2 regions of the Clostridium cochlearium genome follow, and region 1 is predicted to be linked to the other one. Evidence: riboswitches for the same ligand, from Rfam matches in the RefSeq annotation. Region 1 holds a riboswitch; the other holds the start of a gene.
The links. Region 1 has a riboswitch for glycine ahead of CKV72_RS07655 (DMT family transporter). Riboswitches for the same ligand answer to the same signal wherever they lie in the genome.
Positions count from the first base shown of each region.

Region 2: another riboswitch for glycine. It lies ahead of CKV72_RS08355 (alanine/glycine:cation symporter family protein); the one in region 1 lies ahead of CKV72_RS07655 (DMT family transporter).

Region 1 covers NZ_LT906477.1:1,544,318-1,552,519, forward strand. The annotation lists gene CKV72_RS07645 (ABC transporter ATP-binding protein) at 1-580, opposite strand, end outside; gene hutG (formimidoylglutamase) at 722-1,738, shown strand; glycine riboswitch at 1,838-1,944, shown strand; gene CKV72_RS07655 (DMT family transporter) at 2,082-3,083, shown strand; gene CKV72_RS07660 (universal stress protein) at 3,150-3,560, opposite strand; gene CKV72_RS07665 (SIMPL domain-containing protein) at 3,653-4,300, opposite strand; gene yfcE (phosphodiesterase) at 4,473-5,018, shown strand; gene CKV72_RS07675 (DUF6414 family protein) at 5,161-6,090, opposite strand; gene CKV72_RS07680 (GNAT family N-acetyltransferase) at 6,157-6,756, opposite strand; gene CKV72_RS07685 (tetratricopeptide repeat protein) at 6,900-7,601, shown strand; gene CKV72_RS07690 (CidA/LrgA family protein) at 7,743-8,096, shown strand; gene CKV72_RS07695 (LrgB family protein) at 8,093-8,202, shown strand, end outside.
Region 2 covers NZ_LT906477.1:1,696,152-1,704,353, forward strand. The annotation lists gene CKV72_RS08345 (GerW family sporulation protein) at 1-415, shown strand, start outside; gene CKV72_RS08350 (NCS2 family permease) at 616-2,076, opposite strand; gene CKV72_RS08355 (alanine/glycine:cation symporter family protein) at 2,338-3,735, opposite strand; glycine riboswitch at 3,847-3,947, opposite strand; gene CKV72_RS08360 (ECF transporter S component) at 4,339-4,896, opposite strand; gene CKV72_RS08365 (carbon starvation CstA family protein) at 5,034-6,500, opposite strand; gene CKV72_RS08370 (LytS/YhcK type 5TM receptor domain-containing protein) at 6,714-8,202, shown strand, end outside.

The DNA.
Region 1 (8,202 bases):
TAACTCTATTCTTTTTAAATATATATTTCATTTTTTTATTATAAAAATAAGAAAAATATATCATAAATAAAGTTATAAAAAATAGTACGCTAGTAATTTTAACATTTATTTTCATAAGTATTATGAAGGAACCAAATATTTTTAAAAGAGAAATAAATACATCCTCTGGCCCATGATGAGCAAGCTCCGAAATGTCAAATAAATCATTTACTATTCTAGACATCAATTGACCAGTGTTTGTATTGTCATAGTATGAAAAAGATTGCTTTTGAAGATGTAAAAATATATCTTCTCTCATATCTGCTTCCATTCTAGCTCCCATAATATGTCCCCATGAACTTATGTAATACTGACAAAAATATCTAATTATATACATAATTAATAAACCGATTCCTATTAATACAATAAAATGTATTATTTCACTACTACTTTTATTTACATATATATCATTTAATAAGTATCTCACTATAAGAGGAAATATCAGATCTATCATAGATAAGGTAAGGGCACAAAACATATCCATGAAAAACATAGATTTATAAGGCTTATAATAATCTATAAATCTTTTTAATGTGTTCATTTAAAAATCTCCTTTCTAAAATATTTATGATGACATTATAACATTATATCATTTTTTCTCATATATTGATAAATATAAGTAATAAATCTATAATTATATAATGGTAAGGTATTTAAAAGTTACAAATGAGGAGTTGGTATAGTGCTTGGAATAAACTATAAACCTTGCAGCAAAGACTTTTGGCAAGGTCGTACTGATAGTGAAGATAATTTTTTAGCCTTTAGATGGCATCAATGGGTAGAACCTATTGATTTAAACAAAGATGATTTGAAATCTTTTGAAGGGAAATTAGGTTTTGCATTTATTGGTTTTTGCTGTGATGAAGGTATAAGACGAAATAAGGGTAGAACTGGTGCTGCTAAGGGACCTGAAACTATAAGAGAGGAAATGGCTAATCTTCCCTGTTGTTTTACAAAAGAAGTAAAACTTTTTGATGCTGGAAATATTTTTGTTGAAAATATAAGTTTAGAGGAAGGTCAAGCTCTGCTATCTAAAGCTGTGGATAAAATTTTAAACTTAAATCTATTTCCTATAGTCCTAGGCGGTGGACATGAAGTTGCCTTTGGTAATTATTTAGGTGTATTAAATCATTTAAAAACTATTAAATCTAAACCTAATATAGGCATTATAAATTTTGATGCTCATCTAGATATTAGACCATATACTGAAGGCATGGGAAACTCAGGAACTATGTTTAGACAAATATCTGATATATGCAAAAGAGAGAATTTAAAATATTCTTATCTTTGTATGGGAGTTCAAAAACATAGTAATACTCTAGATTTATTTAAAACAGCTGATAATTTAGGGGCTAATTATGTTTTCGCTAAAAATATAACCCATGTAGACGATTGGACAATATTTGAATCTTTAGATGACTTTATGAAAAATCAAGATCATATATATATAACTGTATGCTCTGATGTATTTTCTTCAGCTTTTGCTCCAGGAGTTAGTGCAACACAATCTCTTGGACTAGATCCTGAAGTAGTAGTAAGACTTATCAAATATATAATAAGATCTAATAAAGTAATAAGTTTTGATATTGCAGAAGTTTCGCCAAGATTTGATCAAGGTCATATTACTGCAAACTTAGCTGCAGTGGTAATTTTTTCAGTAATAAATACATTATCAAAAGTTTATGATTTAGAATTATAATGAAAGATAGATGGATTTTTCTGATAATTTATTGACATCACTAAATTTCTATTGTAAAATTTAATTATAAAATAATGTATAATTAGATAATTATTCTAGTTGAAGAGTATAAGAGAGCTCCTATTTATAGGACGCCGAAGGGACAATCTATGTTTATCCCAATAAAGCATAGAGAAATTCTCAGGCAAAGGAATTATACTTGGATAGACTCTGGAAAAGAAACAGAGAGAGAGCAAACTTTGGGTTTGTTCTCTCTTTATTTTTTAACAGATGGAGAGCAAACTTTGGGATTTGTTCTCTTTTTTTTATTTTTAATGAAATTATTTTTGAAAGGAGATATTTTATGACTAATTCAAATGAAAGTAAAAAAGGTATTCTTTTAGCCTTATTAGCCGGTGCTTCTTGGGGTGCTATGGGTATTTTTGTTAAAAACTTAGAACAACTTGGCTTTAGTCCTATGGCCATATCTTCTCTTAGACCTACTATTGCTATACTACCCTATATAATTATAAATTTAATTAAAGATCCCCAATGTTTTAAAACAGATTTAAAAGGGCTTCTTTTATTTGCTATCTATGGTATTTTCGCCTTAGATGGAATGTTTATAGGTTCTAGCTATGCTGTAAAATATACAGGGGTAGCAACAGCTTCTGTATTATTATTTGTAAATCCCGTTATTGTAATGATCTTATCCTACTTTTTATTTAAAGAAAAATTTACTGTAAATAAGATTATAGCTTTAGTGTTAACCTTAGTTGGATGTTGTCTAGTAGTAAAAGCCTATGATCCTGCTGCTTTTAAAGTAAATCTTATTGGAGTATTTTGGGGAATAATATCTAGTTTTGCAATGGCACTTCAAAATATTTTAGGAAGAATAGGAACAGAAAAATATCCTCAAAAAACTCATTTAACTTACTCTCTCTTATTTGGTGCAATATTTTTATGGTTCTTTGAACCACCTTGGACTTTAGTGTCTTTAATTAAAAATACTGGAACTAATTCTACAATTTTGAACGTTTTAGCATTAGGTATAGTATCTACCCTCATTCCAACTATAGCAATTGTTAAGTCTCTTGAATTTATAGAATCAAGCAAAGCAAGTATTATAGCAAGTGTAGAACCTGTTGTAGCTTCCATATTAGCCTTTATAATATTTGGAGAAATATTTGAAATTCCTCAATTAATAGGAATGTTTATGATTATGGGCTCCATAATATTAGTTCAAACAGATGGTAAAAAATCAAAATTAGAAGCATCTACTGAAAAATCTTCTAAAAAAGAAGTTTTAAAAAACGAATCTGATAATTCAAATAATACATTTAAAAATAAAGTTACTGCTAATTAATTTAAAAAGAGGCTACCTCAAAAAATATTTTGAGGTAGCCTCTTTTAGCAGTAACACACTTTACTTTTATTCAGGCACAATAATTACTATACTTTTAGTATTCTTTACAACCTTAGCAGTTACTGAACCTATCATTCTAGTTAGACCCTTTTTAGTAGATTTAGTCATTATTATAATATCAAAATTTTCATCTTTAGATTTTCTCAATATTTCATCTGCAGCATATCCAAAGGTAATACATTTTTCAATATCATATCCCTTTAGTTGTCTCTCAGCTGTATCTAATATAAATTGGCTTAATTCTTGAGCTCTTGCAATCTCTTCTGATGCTACCATACCATTTACTATTACTATTTCTTTAACATTCATTAATGTAACTTCAACTTTATCTTTAGGAAACATGTCCTTTAGTAAATCTAAGGAGTGCATACTTCTGTCTGTACCATCCAGTGGAATTAAAACTTTCATTTTTTCCATAAGAACACATCCTTTCTATCCATTACCCTATTAAATTCTACATTTAAGTATAAAAATCCTCCTTAAAATAAAAAGTTATTATATTTTTTAGACTAATATACAAATACTGCTTCTACTACTGCCATTAGCTCTAACTGTCCTGGAATTATAGGAGTTGATACATCCTTAAGCATAACTACATTTTCTCTTAAGGGTTCTATGTTTCTTTCTTCTTTTACACTGCATGGTGTTGTATTTACCTGTACTTTTAAAGTATTACCTATAACTATAGCTTTTTCTACTGAATCCTGTACCGCTAGTTTTAATACTCTGTTATTGTATTGTTTTAAATCAGATACAGTAAATCTTACACTTGCCACATTGTTTACTCCATTTTTTACTGATGCATCAATTATTTCTCCTACTTTTCTTACATCTCTTATATTTACACTTAAAATATTTGTTACTCTATACGCTCTAAATACCTGTTTATTATCAACATAATCATATTGTGCTTCTATATTATAATTAGCAGTGCTTATATCTTTTATATCAATCCCCATATTTTGAAGCCCTCTTATAACTCTACTACTTATTTGAGCATTTTCCTTTTGAGCCTTTTCTAAATTTTTATCTTCCGTTATTATTCCCAAACTTATAACTGCCATATCTGGCTGGACCTTCAAATTTCCAACGCCCATTACCCTTATTCTTCCTTTATTACACATAGAAACTCTAGTATTATAAAATCCAGAATACATATTAAAGTACCATCCCCATTTTATTAATAATATACATTTATAATATGAAATAATTTCTCTATATGTTCTCCTCTTTTAATCTTTATTACCATAAGTTTGGCATGGACGTGCCTTTTTTAGTATAATATATAAATACAAAGTTTTTAATCTACTATAAGAAAGGAGAAATATTATGAAATTGTTTTTTATATCTGACATACATGGTTCATCCTACTATTTAGAAAAAGTTATTAATATATATGAAAAGGAAAATGCTGATTATTTAGTTATATTAGGAGATGAACTCTATCACGGTGCAAGAAATCCTCTACCAAAAGAATATAATCCTAAAAAGGTTGCTGAAATTTTAAATACATATAAAAATGAAATAATAGCAGTAAGAGGAAATTGTGATAGTGAAGTAGATCAAATGGTTTTAAATTACCCAATTATGAGTGATTATTCTATAATTTTATATAATAATAGAAGATTATTTTTAACCCATGGGCATATATATAATAAAAATAACTTACCTAATATAAGCACTGGTGATGTTTTAATATATGGTCATACCCATGTTCCCTTAACTGAAAAAATAAATAATATGTTTATAATAAATCCTGGTTCTATTACTTTTCCAAAAGAAAATACACCTAATTGTTATGGTATTTTGGAAGATAATACGTTTAAAATAAAGACTTTAGATGGAGAAGTATTTAAAGAAATAGATATATCTTAAAGTAAAAAAGTATAGTTATCCCCCTATACTTTTTACTTTATATTTTAAGTAATTAATTTTTCTTATATTTTAATATAACTTTATCCTTACTACTTTCTAAAAATATATTTAATATCTTTCGAAGCTATAATTTCATTGAGATTCATACATATATAGCAATTGGTATTGCCTGAATAGCAGGTCCTTTTATTTCAGTTATAATATTATTTGGAAGTATAATATTATTTTCTCTTAATATATCTAAATGAATACTAATACTTTTTAGTAGTTCATTATAATAACTACTCATACAAGTTTTACATAGTAAATCTATATGTTTATTTTCATCTACAACTTTTATGACTTTACATAAAACTTTGCAATTGCAATGTACATTATCATACATATATACATTTTTATCAGAAAAATTATTTGTATTTATATTCAAAACTACCTTATAATATCCACAGTCTATTATCATATTAGTGGTATTATGACTACTTAATTGCTTATTCAAATTTTTTAAATGTTTTAATATAATAGAATAATCCATAAATACTTCTCTATCTTGCTGATTTTTTAATAATTTATTTAACTCTTTATCATCATAAGTTTCTATAATATCTATCATGGTATTTATTTCAGTTATTAGTGATATTGGAGAAATACATCCCTCCACTTCTATATATTCTCCACGAACTATATTTTCAGAACTAATCTTCCCTTTTTTCATATACTTAATCATATTTTCTGCTACCATAACATTTTTTAATTTATTTAAAATATGAAAATTAGTGTATATTCTTTTTACGCTTATTTCATCTCTAACACTGTTTCTATCGTCTATAGTACCACTAAAATCTCTATATTTATCTATACATTCATTTTCAGCAATACTTATTTTATCCTTACTTGTATATGATTTTTTTAAATCATTGCTTTTTACATTTTTTCTACCATTTTGTACTCTGAAATTATCTGATTTGTCTTCTACACGCTTTATGGAAACACTTTCTAAATAACCATCTATAATTATAGAATATAAATCTAGTATAATTTCTCTATTAGCATATATAGGCATTAATATATTCATTAAAAATACTCCTCTCAAATAACATTACCATTTATAAATGTTATTCAAAAGAAGTATTTTTTATCATTAAACTTCTACAGTATATTTTTTTACCATTCTATAATAGTCAGTACTAGGCATATCTACTGTTCCATCCATATTATATCCAGAAGATTTATATAGTTTTATAGCACCTTTATTTTTAGGCTTTACTATAAGAGAAACCTTTTTAAATCCTTTTTTAAGTGCTCTTTTTCTTGCAACCATTAAAAGTTTTTTCCCTAAACCATTTTTTCTATAATTAGGATGTACTGCAATAGAGTCTATATAGTACTCTCCTGGTTTTGCCTCTTCTGAACTTAGCATAGGTACAACTTCTTCTTTATAATTTGAAATTTTCCTTTTATACATGTATGGTAACTTTTTTATAATAGGTATATTTAACTTCATTTCCTTTTCTGCTGGAAATGCCAATACTAATCCTGCAATTTTCCCATCTTTCTCAGCTACATCAATGTATTCATAGCTAAACCTATTATTTTTTTCCTTGCAAAAAGTACTAATTACTTTATTCACCTCTTCTTTATCCTTTGATCCCGCAAATATACAGGCAAGTTCATCCCATGCCATTGAAATTAATTCTGCAGCTTTTTCTGCATCCTCAGGTTTTGCACCTCGAATAACCACATATATCAAGCCTCCTAAGTACATCATTATACCACTATGTTTTAAATTTTCAAATTTTAATTTTTTATTTTTAGTATACTATTTGTAATTTATGTCAATAATTAAGATAAATTTTAAAATTTACTTACTGGAGGAGATATTTTATGGAAAGTAATATTAAAATTAATAGCTTACAAGAGCAAATAGATTTTTTACTTGAAGAAGGAGAAGAACTTCTACAAAATAATAAAATTAAAAAAGCTTTTAAAAAATTTGATGCTGCCCTTAATTTGAATAGTAATTATCCTAAAACCTATCTTGTAAAAGGTGAAGCTCATATAGAAATGTATGAAATGGATAAAGCTGAAGAATGTATGTATAAATATTTAACTTTTTTCCCAGATGATAAAAGAGCATATTTAAACTTAATAAAAATTAATGACGAAAGAGGTTATTTTGAAAAGGCTCTTTATTACTGCGACAAACTTTTAAATATGGAGAGTAAAAATTATAAACTACATTTTAAAAAAGCAGACATATTGAATATGCTAGGTAATGAAGAAGAAGCCCTATACTATTGCAATAACTGTTTAAAATTAAATCCTTATTTTTATAAAGCCCTTTGCCTTAAAGGAAGTCTTTTAAATTCTTTAGAAAATTATAAAGAAGCCTTAGATTCTTGCTCTAAAGCTATTAGCTTAGATTCATCTAAAAGTGAAGCTTATTTTGAGAAATCTTTAATTTACGAAAATATGAAAAATTTTAGTGAAGCTTTCTCATTTGCTAAGAAAGCTTATGAATTAAGCCCTAATGATGAACTATATAGATTCCAATACGTTATGATGAAAGAAATGATTCGCTGGTAACCATAAATAATTAAAGCTGTATATTAAAAATAATAAATATTTTTTGAAGATTATAACTTTCTTGTAGCTATAGTATTTTCGATAAAAAAATACTAAAATAAGTATTGTTAATACTTATACTATAACGAAAGAGGTGCAGCTTTGAAGATTTTAAGAGAACTAGGAATCGTTCTATCAATATGCGTTTTAGGAGAAATTATTCATTCAATTTTTAAACTTTCCATCCCAGGAAACGTTATAGGTATGATAATTCTTTTTATACTTCTATACATAGGAGTAATTAAAGTAAATATGATATCTCAAATAAGTAAGTTTCTTTTAGACCACCTTGCTTTTTTCTTTGTACCAGCGGGAGTTGGAATTTTATCCTGTATGCCTTTTCTTAAGGGAAAATGGATAGTCTTTTTATTAATATGTATTATATCTACCATAATTGTAATATGGGTAACTGGTTGGACTATACAAACCTACATAAGAAAGGTTGATGGAAAATGAGATCGCTTATAAATTCTCCAATGATAAGTATAATTATATCAATAGCATGTTTTGAAATTGGGTTATATATACATAAGAAAACAAAAATTTCACTTTTAAATCCACT
Region 2 (8,202 bases), 150 kb from region 1:
GAATGCTCTGTTTTCAGGATTACAGGACTTTGTTAAAACCGAAAGCGTTATGGGAAAACCTCTTGTTGTAGAGGATAAAACTTTAGTTCCCATAGTTTCAGTAGGTTTAGGATACGGTAGTGCAACAAGTAATGCAAAAAATGCACAATCTAATTCTAATTCTTCAAATACTGATCCTAATGTTGGCTTAGGTGCTAGAGTCACAACTAATGCTGTAGTAGTTATTGATAAAGACTCTGTATCCATGTTACCTGTAAATGGTAAAGGTAATATGGGTCAATTAATCGATAAAATACCTGAAATGGTTACAAACATGGCTCCAAATGCTCAACAACAAAATATGGCTCAAAACCAGCAACAGCAGCAAAATCAACAACAAAATCAATCAACTACCTCACCAAAGCCTGGTAAATAATATTAAGACTGTTGAGAATTAATTTTCTCAGCAGTTTTCTATTTATTTTATACGTAACTTATGTTACATATCTCTATTTTAAATTTTATTATAATCTAGATATTAAATCAATTTTATATTATAAAAAAAGGCTATCGCACTAAGAAATAATTGTAGTATTTATTCTTAATGCGACAGCTCTTTTTGCGTTTATAGTTATTTTATTTAGGGAGTATTGTAAATCTTATTATAAATAAGATTGCTAGAACATAAACAATTGGATGAATTTCTTTTCTTCTTCCTGTTGCTAATTTTACTATTGGATAAAATATTAATCCAGCAGCTATACCATTTGCAATACTTGAGGTAAATGGCATTATAGCTATAGTAAAGAATGCTGGTAGAGCTTCTGTAAAATCTGAAAAATCTATATTAGTTACTGCCCCCATCATAAGAACTCCTACTATAATAAGAGCTGGTGCTGTAGCTTCTGCTGGAACTATACCAACTAATCCGCTAAAGAACATAGCTAATAAAAACATTATTCCTGTAACCACGGAAGTAAGTCCTGTTCTTCCTCCCTGAGATACTCCTGCTGTAGATTCTACATAAGTAGTAACAGTACTTGTACCTAAAAGGGAACCTACACTTGTAGCAATGGCATCAGCCATAAGAGCTTTGTTTAAATTGCGTGGTCTTCCATTTTCATCTACCATATTAGCTTTTTGTGCTGTTCCAACTAGTGTTCCTATAGTATCAAACATATCAACTAAACTGAAAGATATAATTACCATAAATATATTTAAAATTGAACTAAATATTCCTGTACCACTTGCATTTAAAAGTCCAGGCAAATCTAACTTTAAAAATGTTGGAGCAAGTGATGGTGGCATACTTACTAATGAAGACATTGGAACTACATTAGTTATTCCCATAGGTATTCCTATAATTGTAGTAGCTAGTATTCCTATTAATATAGCTGCTTTTACTCCTCTTGCCATCAAAATAGCTGTTATTGTAAGACCTATTAAAGTTAATATTACATTTGACTTTGTAAAATCCCCAAAACTTACTAAAGTAGCTGGGTTTGAAACTATAACTCCACCGCTTTTAAATCCTAAAAGTGCTATAAATAATCCAATTCCTGCTGATATTGCAAATTTTAAATTCTTAGGAATTGAGTCTACTATTTTCTCTCTAATAGATGTTAACGTAATTATTATAAATAAAATACCAGATATAAGCACAGCTGCTAATCCTTGTTGCCAAGTATATCCTAATGTCAAGCATACACTAAATGCAAAGAATGCATTTAATCCCATACCTGGTGCTTGAGCAAAAGGTAGATTTGCGTAGAATCCCATTATAAAAGTTCCTAAAGCTGCTGATATACATGTAGCTGCAAATACAGATGCTACCATTCCATCATTTAAAGCATTAATTCCTGCTTTAACAGCATCATCACCTAAAAGTCCTTGCATATTCATACCTGCTTGCATTAATATTGATGGATTAACAAATATTATATATGCCATTGTTATAAAGGTGGTTACTCCTGCTATAACCTCTGTTTTAACTGTTGTATTATTTTTTGATAAATTAAAAAATGATTCCAAAAAACTATTTTTATTTCCTTTCGGTTTTTTATTACCCTGGAAATTGTTTTCTTTTAATTGTTCCATGAGTTTACCATCCCTTCTATTTTTATAAACACGAACATTGATCGCGTTATTATAGAATAATATTAGCATTTTTATATAATAAAGTCAACATTTTTTTATTATTTTGTTCTATTATTCGTAACTTCTCCTAATTTAAACATATTTATATATGTTTTTTATATATATTTTTCCTCATTTTCATGTTTAATATTAATAAAAATGACTTATTTCAAAGGATACTTACTCACCTCTGAAATAAGTCATTTTTAAATTATCTCATGATTATCTAGCAATAGCTCTTCTTGCTTCTTCTACAACTTCTTCTTCATTCATATTATTAAAATATTTTTTAGTTTCACTAACTACAACTCCACTTAATCCTATAAGTCCTATTAAGTTAGGTATTGCCATAAGACCATTTACTATATCTGCTATAACCCATATTAAATCTAATTTAAGTATGGATAATCCTCCTATAGCTACTATTGCTATAAAAGTATATCTATATGGTTTAATTCCTTTTATTCCAAATAAATATTCAGTACATCTTTCACCATAATAATTCCATCCTAATATAGTAGTAAATGCAAAGAATGCTAATCCTATACTTATTATTAATTTACCGAGTATTGGTAAGGGCATTCCTTGTACAAATGCTGCATTAGTCATAGCAGCTCCTGCTAAATCAGATTTCCACATACCAGTTAAAACTAAAGTAATTCCTGTCATTGTACATATTACAATAGTATCTATAAAAGTTCCTGTCATAGATATAAGTCCTTGACGTACACAAGATTTTGTTTTTGCAGCTGCTGAGGCAATAGGTGCACTTCCTAATCCAGATTCATTTGAGAAAACTCCTCTAGCCACACCATTTTGTATAGCTTGCTTAATTGTAGCTCCTAAGAAACCACCCATAGCTGCTGTAGGATTAAAAGCACTTTTTATTATTAAAACTACCGCTGCTGGAACTAATTTTGCATTAGTTACTATTATTATTACTGAAGCTGTAACATATAAAATAGCCATAAATGGTACTATCTTTTCTGCAACTTTTGCAATGCTATTAATTCCTCCAAGAGTTACTGCTGCTACCAATATAGTTATAATAATACCTGTTATTACTACTGGGACTCCAAATGAGTCTTTAAATGATTCAGATATAGCATTAATTTGAGCAAAAGTTCCTATTCCAAAGAAAGCAACTCCTATTCCAAATATAGCAAACATCTTTGCAAGCCACTTTTTGCCTAAACCTCTTTCTATATAGTACATAGGTCCACCGGACATTTGACCATTCTTATCAGTAACTCTATATTTTACCGCAAGTAATCCTTCTGCATATTTTGTTGCCATACCAAAAAAAGCTGCTACCCACATCCAAAATATAGCACCAGGTCCTCCTGCTTTAATAGCTGTTGCTACCCCTACTATATTTCCTGTTCCTATAGTTGCGGCAAGCGCTGTACAAAGAGCTTGGAAACTAGTTACATCCCCTTCTCCTGTACTATCATCGTCACCTTTTTTAAATAAATATTTAAGTGCTAAAGGGAGTTTACCGATTTGCAGAAATCCTAATCTTATACTTAGATATATTCCTGTACCAACAAGAAGAACTAAAAGCGGTGGTCCCCACACCAATGAATCGATTTTGTTAAAAATTTGTAATGCCTTTTCCATGTTCCATCCTCCTATTAAATATTTGTTTTAATGGGGACAGAGTTTTAATAGAAATGTCAATAAAAAAAATAAAGAGGTCATCAAAAAGTAGACCTCTGGATTTAAACTTCACTTCTACGCTCTGTCCTTTTACCTGAGAGTTTCATTGGAATATTCCAACTTGCTCCTTCGGTGCTCTTTTATAAAAAAAGAGTCTCTCCAGAGTTTCGTCCAATAACAGTCCCTGCCATAAAACAATGGTACCTGAAAGATTTTTGCATCTTCGGTGGGTCTAAAGACCTCTCTCCTATTATCTTCATCCGAACCTTTATTCAATTTATGTTTCACATTATACCACTTTAGTTTTAAAATTGCAAGCCCCTTATTTAATGAACAACCTTAATTTAATGAACAATGAAGAATGAAAAATTGTGGTTATTTTTTCTCCACTATCGTTACGAAAAAATTTTAATTATATTATTTATATATTAAGCAGTTTTTCACTAAAACAAGCGATGTTTAGCGAAGCAAACGAGCCTACAAAACAAAATTTAAGATTTTCTATAACGTAGTGGAAGAAAATCATCCTTAATTGTTCATTCTTCATTGTTAATTATTCATTGACTAAAGGTTGTTCATTATATAGGTCTTTATTCCTTTAATCAAAGGTAATGCTATAACAATTCCTACTATAAATTGGGCTATATTACCTGGCACACCTTTTAATGCTATAAGCAAACTTTCTGTTAAAGTAGCAGTTTCTACATATATGAATCTTGTTATTACTACACTAGTAAAATAGTAAGCTATAACCATCCATATACCTGCTACTAAAAATGCAAATACATTATTTTTGATATTATTTCCATCATAATTACTTCTATATGCTATTCTAGCAGTTATATATGCCATTATCCCTTTTATTACTAATGTAAATGGTGCCCATATCATATATCCTGAAAAAACATCTGCTAGTGCCATACCAAATGCTGCTGCAACTACCCCATATCTTTTACCTAATATAACAGCTGATAAAAACACCATACTATCCCCTGGATGTACATACCCACCTGTTATTGTAGGTATTCTTATGCTCATTGTGGCTGCACAGGTAGCTGCTACCATTAACGCTACATACACCATTTGTAAAGTTTTTAATTTTATATCAGTTCTTTTTTCCATAACATTTCCCCCTTTATTTAACTTACATTTGCAATTATAAAGGTTTTTGAAAATATGTTCAAATGTATGGATACATTTTTATTTCCATAAAAATTAGACTGCTAATTTTTTATTTTAGCAGTCTAATTTATTATATCCTAAGCGGTTTTTGAATCATGAATTTCTCTTTTTTCTTTTTTTGCTTTGAGTAAAAATATTGCAAATACTACTATTGCTGATATTATACCTACTGGATATCCAATAGATGTTGATAATTTAAATCCTTCTGGTGCAACCATTATATAAGTTACGCTTACAGCGGTCATAAATGTTCCTGGTATTGATGCAATCCAATGAGGTTTTTTAATAGTTACTAGATATACAGATGATGCCCAAAGCAATACAGTAGCTAATGCTTGATTAGACCAAGCAAAATATCTCCAAATTATATTAAAATCTATTCTTGTTAATGCAAATCCTATTATAAATAAAGGAATACTTATGGATAATCTATTTTTAATATCCTCTTGTTTATATTTTAATGAATCGGCTATAGTTAATCTAGCACTTCTAAAAGCTGTATCTCCTGAAGTTATAGGACATGCAACTACTCCAAGTATTGCAAGTACTCCTCCTACTTTTCCCAATAAAGAATTACAAACTTCGTTTACTACCCAAGCTGCATTATTTCCATTAGAAGCCATAATTTCATTAAACTTTCCAACCCCGTTAGTTCCACCTGGACCTGCAAAGAAACTCATAGCTGCTGCTGCCCATATTAATGCAACTATACCTTCTGCAATCATTGATCCATAAAATACTCTTCTCCCTTGTCTTTCGTTTGTTATGCATCTAGCCATTAGTGGTGACTGAGTTGAATGGAATCCTGAAATAGCACCACAGGCAATAGTTACAAATAATACTGGAAATAGTGGCATGGTACTTGCCTTACTATGCATATTGTATAAATTTGAAGGTACAGCCTCTGGAATAGGATACCCCTTTACAATAAGCATTGTTCCAACACCAACAGCCATTAACAATAAACATATTCCAAATATAGGATAAATCTTTCCTATAATTTTATCTACTGGTAATAATGTTGCTAATATATAATAGAAGAAAATAATATAAAGCCAGAAATTCCTACCAAACTTTTCTGGAGTCAATCCCGCTAATAGATCCGCAGGACCCATAACAAATACAACACCAACTAATATTAAAAGTATTACTGAAAATACTCTCATAAAATTTCTAAACCCTTGTCCTAAATATTTACCTACTATTTCAGGTACACTTGCACCATCGTGTCTTGCTGAAAGCATGCCTGAAAAATAATCGTGAACTCCTCCTGCAAATATGGAACCAAATACGATCCATAAAAATGCGGCTGGTCCAAACATGGCCCCCAATATAGCACCAAATATAGGTCCTAATCCTGCTATATTTAAAAATTGTACTAAAAATATTTTCCATTCTGGCATAGGCACATAATCCACACCATCTTCAAGTCTTACTGCTGGTGTTTCCCGATTTTCATCAATACCAAAAACCTTTTCAACAACAGTCCCATAAATAAAATAACCAACTATTAATGCAATAATAGATAAAATAAATGTTACCATTAATCATTATCCCCCTTCCATTAAGATTAATATGAAAACCTTTTAAAAAGTTCTTTATACTAATTTTAATAATTATTACTTTAAAATAATACATGTTATCCTTAAAAGGACAAAATTAAAGGTTCAAATGCATTTTATATAAGCCCAATTGCACTTAATTTTTAGTTTTTTATTGTATAATATTTATGTAACTTTTTTGAGAGGATGATATATATGATATATATGCAACTTTTAGGTAGCATGTCTACAATAGCTTTATCTGCCTATATTTTTAATCAACATTATATATCTAAAAAACTTTTTTGCTTAGATAAAGGATTTAATAAACTATCTTTAATAATCTTTTTCAGTCTTTTATCTATATTAGGTACATATACTGGGGTTAGCATAGACTCCATGGCTCCAGCTAGTTTTAATAAATCTTCATTAATAGATTTGAAGCCCTATGCCATAGCTAACACCCGTCCCATTGGTGCTATAACTGCTGGCTACTTAGGTGGTCCTCTAGTTGGTATATGTGTAGGACTTATAGCTGGTTTTCAAAGATATTATTTAGGTGGTTTTACAGCATTGGCCTGTGCTATATCTACAATAGTAGAAGGTCTTTGTGGTGCTTTAGGCCAAAAATATTCTAAATCTAAAGCAATTAATCCAAAACTTGCTTTTATAACTGCAATAATTGCAGAAATATTAGAAATGATAATTATACTTGTTTTACCTAAACCTTTTAATCAGGCTCTCCAATTAGAAAAAATTTTTGCTTTACCTATGATAATTATGAATTCTGTTGGTGTTTTAATTTTTGTGTATATTACAAAAGATGCATTAGAACAATATAATAGAATTGGTGCTACCGAAGCACAAAAGGCTTTAAATATAGCTGAAAAAACTTTAAATTATTTTAAAAAAGGTTTTGATAAAGACAATACTAAAAAAATAGCAAAAATCATTTGGGAAAACACTTCTTATGAAAGTGTTTTTATTTCAGATACTAAAGAAGTTATCTCATATTATGGTGAATATATAGATTTTAATCTCTTAAATAATTCATTAAAAGATTACTATAAATGCCCTGATTACAAAATAATTAAATACATAGATCCTTCATCTGAAACAATTGAAAATATATTTTTTGCTATTCCAATCTATGATGAAAACAACTTAGAATTAGTAATTGGATTGAGGATAATATCTGAAACTTTTGTAGATAAATATTTTATACTATTTGTTAAACAATTAAGTACCCTACTATCTACTCAACTAAAGCTTTATAAACTAAATAAAATAGCTAATGAAGTTTATGTAGCTGAATTTAAAGCACTAAAAGCTCAAATACATCCACATTTTTTATTTAATGCTTTAAATACCATTTCTTCTTTTTGCCGAACAAACCCTGTTAAAGCAAGAGAGCTTATATTAAATTTATCTAGTTACTTTAGACAAACTTTGAAAAGACAAGAAGATTTTATTACAATTAAAGAAGAATATGATTTTTTGAATTCTTATCTTTCTATAGAAAATGCACGTTTTGGGGAAAGATTAAAAGTAAATATAAATTTTCCTAAAGATTTATTAAATTATAAAATACCTGTTTTCCTACTTCAACCTTTAGTAGAAAACTCCATAAATCATGGAATTTTACCTAAACCATCTGGTGGAACTGTTACAATAGAGGCTTGCTCATCTAATGACAATTTAAACT